Regions from separate parts of the Pectobacterium parmentieri genome, predicted to be linked through region 1. Evidence: predicted binding sites of a transcription regulator. Region 1 holds the regulator's gene; the other holds the start of a gene.
The links. The regulator PhoB, encoded in region 1, activates phosphate uptake and scavenging genes when phosphate is short. The targets are predictions, from matches to a motif close to CTGTCATAAAACTGNCNNAT.
Positions count from the first base shown of each region.

Region 2: a site for PhoB is predicted at 2,090-2,109, ahead of serA (phosphoglycerate dehydrogenase). Genes of this name have one in related genera too.

Region 1 is NZ_CP015749.1:509,065-512,438, forward strand. Features, by position in the region: gene sbcD (exonuclease subunit SbcD) at 1-1,005, opposite strand, end outside; gene phoB (phosphate response regulator transcription factor PhoB) at 1,300-1,989, shown strand; gene phoR (phosphate regulon sensor histidine kinase PhoR) at 2,017-3,339, shown strand; gene A8F97_RS02155 (PstS family phosphate ABC transporter substrate-binding protein) at 3,355-3,374, shown strand, end outside.
Region 2 is NZ_CP015749.1:4,859,807-4,863,180, reverse strand. Features, by position in the region: gene A8F97_RS22140 (zinc-binding alcohol dehydrogenase family protein) at 1-682, shown strand, start outside; gene serA (phosphoglycerate dehydrogenase) at 736-1,968, opposite strand; gene rpiA (ribose-5-phosphate isomerase RpiA) at 2,272-2,931, opposite strand; gene A8F97_RS22125 (LysR family transcriptional regulator ArgP) at 3,172-3,374, shown strand, end outside.

The DNA of each region.
Region 1 (3,374 bases):
TTCTGTCATCGCCTGAATGCGTTTTTGCATGTCGCTCAGATAATCCTGCGTGTTGAGCTCGATATCCAACCACACGGGTTTATCGCCCTGATAGTTCTGGAAGGTGGCCAGTTGCTGTTCAATATCGCTCAGGCTGCCTTTAATCAACTGCATCGGTTGAGTCACGGGAATAGGCAGCGTGTCTATCTTCGGCGGTGCATCGGGTATAAAGCTGACCAGACAAACGGATTTTTCGCTGCCGAGTTCATCAAAACTCAGTGGGATTGGGGAGCCGCTATAGCGAATGTGATCACTTTTAGTCACGCGCTGCGGGCGGTGAATATGCCCCAAAGCGATATAATCCGCAGGCGGGAAAGCCTGAGCAGGGAAAGCATCGAGGGTGCCAATATAGATATCGCGCACGGATTCCGAGGCGGTTACGCCAATCGTCGTCAGATGCCCGGTTGCAATAATCGGTAGCGGCAGACCAAGCTCGTCTCGCTTCTGGCAAGCCAGTTGATAACACTGCTGATAATGCGCGGTAATCGCTTCCTGTAGTGCTAGCTGTTTTTCATCACCGGATTGTCCGGCTTTGCTGGTTAGCACATCACGTGGGCGCAAATAGGGAATGGCGCAGAGCAGGGCGCCGGGCTGCTGCTGGCGGTTTTCCAGCAGAAGCACTTGCTGGGCTGGATCGTCGCTGGCGCAGGCAATCACCCGCGTGTTCAGACAGGCCAGCAAATCTCGCGACTCGTTCAGCGTGGCGACAGAGTCGTGGTTGCCGCCAAGAATGATGAGCTGGCAGCCTGTGTGCTGTAGTTCTACTACAAAGCTATAATACATTTCACGCGCATAGCTGGGGGGCGAGCCGTTATCGAAGATATCGCCAGCTACGATAATGGCATCGACGTGATGTTGCTCTACCTGAATGATCAACCAGTGAAGAAACGCCTGATGTTCAGCGGCGCGACTTTTGGTATAAAAATATTGCCCTAAATGCCAATCGGCGGTGTGGATAATGCGCATCGTGTTCTCTCGATCTTCATGCCGCGTGGCGTTGGATGACGTTATCATTATCCATTATGTGGCACGGTGCATCGTTGCTATGGTGTTTTGTCATCGTAATGCCATGATTATATATAGCAGGGATGATGGCTGTCGCGCTGGGATCGCGAGTTTGGAAAGCGGTTCGAAAAATCGGATGTACGCACTGTAACATCGTGCGATGAGGGCGGTTTGTTTTTCATAAATCTGTCATAAAACTGACGCATAATGCTTTTCGCCTGCTAACAGCGACGATGATTAACGACAGGATTAACAATGGCAAAACGCATATTAGTCGTGGAAGATGAAGCACCAATTCGTGAAATGGTTTGCTTTGTACTGGAACAAAATGGGTATCAACCAGTGGAAGCCGAAGATTATGACAGTGCGGTAACGCAATTGTCGGAACCGTTCCCAGAGCTGGTGTTATTGGACTGGATGCTGCCAGGAGGATCGGGCCTGCAATTCATCAAGCATATGAAGCGCGAGGCGCTGACGCGTGATATTCCGGTAATGATGTTGACCGCGCGTGGCGAAGAAGAAGACCGCGTGCGCGGGCTTGAAGTGGGAGCGGATGATTACATTACCAAGCCGTTTTCACCTAAGGAGCTGGTGGCGCGAATTAAAGCTGTGATGCGCCGAATTTCACCGATGGCAGTGGAAGAAGTGATTGAAATGCGTGGTCTGAGTCTCGATCCTTCCTCTCATCGCGTGACAACTGAAGAGCACGCGCTGGATATGGGGCCGACGGAATTTAAACTGCTGCATTTCTTTATGACACATCCTGAACGTGTTTATAGCCGGGAACAGTTGCTGAATCACGTGTGGGGCACTAACGTTTATGTTGAGGATCGTACTGTCGACGTCCATATTCGTCGCCTGCGTAAAGCGCTGGAAACCAGCGGACATGACAAAATGGTGCAAACCGTTCGGGGAACGGGCTACCGTTTTTCAACGCGTTACTGAGGTGATCGTAACCGGAGAAACACTAACGTGCTAGAACGTTTATCCTGGAAAAGGCTGGCATTGGAGCTGGCTTTTTTTTGTTTGCCTGCTTTATTGCTGGGGCTGATTTTTGGCTATCTGCCCTGGTTTTTGCTGGTCGCCGTATTAGGCTTACTCTGCTGGAATTTTTATAACCAGCTTAAACTTTCTTATTGGCTGTGGGTTGACCGCAGCATGACGCCACCGCCCGGTCGCTGGAGCTGGGAGCCGCTGTTTTACGGGCTCTATCAGATGCAGTTGCGTAATCGACGCCGACGCCGGGAGCTGGCGCTCCTGATCAAACGGTTTCGCAGCGGTGCTGAATCCTTGCCGGATGCGGTGGTGATCACCACAGAAGAGGGAACGATCTTCTGGTGTAATCACCTGGCGCAGCACCTGCTTAATTTCCGTTGGCCGGAGGATAACGGTCAGAATATCCTCAACTTATTGCGCTATCCTGAATTCACTAATTACATGAAAGGGCAAGACTTTAGCCGTCCTCTCACGTTGCAGTTGAATAATTCTCACCATGTTGAATTCCGCGTGATGCCGTATTCCGAAGGGCAACTGCTGATGGTGGTGCGTGATATTACGCAAATGCACCAGCTCGAAGGCGCGAGACGTAACTTTTTTGCCAATGTGAGCCATGAGTTGCGTACCCCGTTGACGGTGTTGCAGGGCTATCTGGAAATGATGCAGGAAGAAACGCTGGATGCGGCGCTACGCGGGAAGGCGTTGAATACCATGCAGGAACAGACCCGGCGCATGGACGGGTTGGTCAAACAGTTGCTTACCCTGTCCCGGATTGAAGCGGCGACGGCAATCGATTTGAATGAAAAAGTCGATATTCCGTTGATGCTACGCGTATTGCAGCGTGAAGCGCAGACCTTGAGCCAGGGGCGTCATGAGATCGTCTTTCGTGTGAATGAAAACCTCCGGGTGTTTGGTAACGAAGAACAACTGCGCAGCGCGGTATCCAATCTGGTGTATAACGCGGTCAACCATACGCCAGAGGGAACGCGTATCGAGGTCTGTTGGCAGAAGATCCCACAGGGGGCGCAATTTCAGGTCAGCGATAACGGGCCGGGGATTGCAGCCGAGCACTTGCCACGCCTGACTGAACGTTTTTATCGCGTGGATAAGGCGCGTTCGCGACAGACGGGAGGCAGCGGGCTGGGGCTGGCGATAGTTAAGCACGCGCTCAGCCATCATGATTCCCGCTTGGAGATCATGAGTGAGGACGGTCTGGGATCGCGTTTTGTCTTTACGTTGCCAAATCGGTTGATTGTCCCTACCTCTCTGGCTGAAAATATGGCGAAACCTTCGGCCTGACGGAAAACGTTATTTATGATATCCGCCATACATAT
Region 2 (3,374 bases), 680 kb from region 1:
TATCGTAGCGCGTAAGCCCATCTCTCTGGATTGGGCCGCCGCCGCCGCCATGCCGCTCACAGCGTTGACCGCATGGGAAGGGTTGTTTGAGCATTTGAAAATACAGCAGGCCGACAGCGAGAAAACGCTGCTGATTATTGGTGGCGCAGGTGGCGTCGGTTCTCTCGCGGTTTCTCTGGCGGCGTTACGCAGCTCAGTGAACATCATCGCCACCGCATCACAGCCTGACTCGGTGGAATGGTGCCGCCAGCGCGGCGCGCACAAGGTTGTCGATTACCGCAATCTGGTGGATGAGCTAGCAAAAGAAGGGATCAAGCAGGTTGATTATATCTTCTGCCTGAACGATACCGACGGCCACTGGGATGCCATCAGCAAACTGATCGCGCCAATGGGACACATCTGTACCATCGTGGAAAACAAAAATCCGCTCGACCAAACGCAGCTAAAACTCAAAAGCGCGGCACTGCATTGGGAACTCATGTTTACCCGCAGCATGTTCACCACACCGGATATCGCGGAACAGGGGAAAATTCTGCACGACGTTGCGCAGTTGGTTGATGCAGGAAAGCTTCAGGGAACTGCCAGCGAAGCGCTGCGAGGGTTAACGGTGGATACGCTGAAGCAGGCTCACGATAAAGTATTAGAAGGGCATATGCGCGGCAAGATCGTTATCGCGCTTTAATAACGCAACCAGCCCCGTTTGGGGCTGGTCGTTTATTCACTGATTAAAGCGTATTAGAACAGCAGACGCGCACGAATGGTGCCAGGGATCGCTTTCATCAGTTGCAGTGCCGTTTGCGCACCGTCAGTTTCAACGTCGATCACCACATAGCCAATTTCAGGCGTCGTTTGCAGATACTGTGCGGCAATGTTAATACCCTGCTCAGCAAAGATCTGGTTAATTTTAGTAATCACACCAGGACGGTTTTCATGAATGTGCAACAGGCGACTGGCGCGAGCACCGTGAACAGGCAGCGACACTTCAGGGAAATTCACCGCAGACAGCGTAGAACCGTTATCTGAATATTTCGCCAGTTTTCCAGCGACTTCATCACCGATATTTTCCTGCGCTTCCTGCGTGGAACCACCGATATGCGGCGTCAGCAACACGTTGTCAAACTCACACAGCGGCGACAGGAATGGATCGCTGTTAGTTGCCGGCTCCTGTGGGAACACGTCAATCGCCGCACCGGACAGATGCTTGCTGCTTAGCACTTCACACAGCGCGGGAATATCAACCACCGTACCGCGAGCGGCGTTAATCAGGATTGCACCTGGTTTCATCAATGCCAGTTCTTCCGCGCCCATCATATTGTGCGTACTTTCATTCTCTGGCACATGCAGGCTCACCACATCGCTCATATTCAGCAGGTCGGACAAATGGCGCACTTGTTGGGCATTGCCCAACGGTAATTTACTTTCGATGTCATAGAAGTAAACGTGCATACCCAGGCTTTCAGCCAAAATACCCAACTGCATACCGATATGGCCGTAGCCGATAATCCCAAGCTTTTTGCCGCGAGCTTCAAACGATCCCACCGCCAGTTTGTGCCAAATACCACGGTGCGCTTTCGCGTTCGCTGATGGAATACCGCGCAACATCAGCAGCATTTCGCCGATCACCATTTCTGCCACAGAGCGGGTATTGGAAAAAGGTGCATTAAATACCGGAATACCGCGCTTGGTCGCGGCCGACAGCTCAACCTGGTTAGTCCCAATACAGAAACACCCTACCGCGATCAGTTTTTCCGCCGCAGCAAAAATTTCTTCTGTCAGATGGGTACGCGAGCGGATACCAACAAAATGCGCATCTCGAATGGAGGCTTTCAGCGCCTCAGGATCCAGCGCGCCTTTGTGGAACTCGATGTTGGTGTAACCGGCTGCACGCAGGTTATCCAGCGCGCTCTGGTGCACGCCTTCCACTAACAGAAACTTAATCTTGTCTTTTTCCAGTGATACCTTTGCCATTTCCCGACCTTATTTTCAGACTTCAAATGTGACAGAGTGCTAAATAACCTCTGCCAACATAACAAAAATTACGCAGTCAGCAATACAAACGATTGCGTTGCCCGAGACGTTCCTCAGAGAGGTGCGCCTGATTTATGGCAAAAAATATTGCCAAAGAGATACATCGCCATATCGGCGATAAATAAAATAAGAAAATGTGATATTAAGTACCAAAAATGAGCCGTTAACTAAAATAGATTTTTTTAGCTAAAAAATTTCTGACGCGGAACCCGGGGCGTTCATCACGTCAGAACGATCGCGAACTCATTTAACGACGGTTTTTACACCCTCGGCGGTGCCGACTAACGCAACATCTGCGCCGCGATTAGCAAACAACCCAACGGTCACGACGCCTGCAATACCATTGATGTGGTTTTCTACCGCGACCGCATCCATGATATTGAGGTTGTGTACATCCAGAATGACGTTGCCGTTATCCGTCACCACACCCTGACGATATACTGGCTGTCCGCCCAGTTTGGCCAGTTCACGCGCCACGTAAGATCGCGCCATCGGGATAACTTCAACCGGCAACGGGAACTTACCCAACACATCAACCTGCTTGGATGCATCAACGATGCAGATGAACTGACGCGACAGGGCCGAGATGATTTTCTCACGGGTCAGTGCCGCCCCACCGCCTTTGATCATCTGCATGTGCCCGTTGATCTCATCCGCACCATCCACATAAACATCGAGCGAATCCACATCATTGGCGTCAAAAACGGGAATGCCCAGACTTTTCAACTTTTCCGTTGAGGCATCTGAGCTGGAAACCGCACCTTTGATTTGATGTTTTATCGAGCCCAGCGCATCAATAAAGTGTGCTGCCGTCGATCCGGTTCCTACTCCCACAATGGTGTCAGGGCGGACATAATCGAGCGCCGCCCATCCCACTGCTTTTTTCAGTTCATCTTGCGTCATAATCTGCTTCTGGCCTGTAGAATCAATATACGAAAACGTGTGCGTATTATAGAACATGCGCGTTGGGGAATGCGTACAAATTCATCACCCCATTACTGCATTATTTCACGCGCCCCGCACTACACACAGTGTGCTGAATCGTGATTGCACACAGCAGCTAAAATAAGATTTCTGCATGGCAAATCAGCAAAATGTGGCATAGTGAAAAAAAACGGACTCATTCAGAGGACTTTGAATTTCATGAAACGCCCGGACTATCGAACGCTTCAGGCTCTGGATGCCGTCATCCGCGAGCGTGGTTTTGAACGCGCAGCCCAAAAGTTGTGTATTACCCAATCTGCCGTTTCGCAACGTATCAAACAGTTAGAAAATCTGTTCGGCCAGCCTCTATTGGTCAGAACCATCCCACCCCGTCCGACAGAGCAAGGTCAGAAACTGCTGGC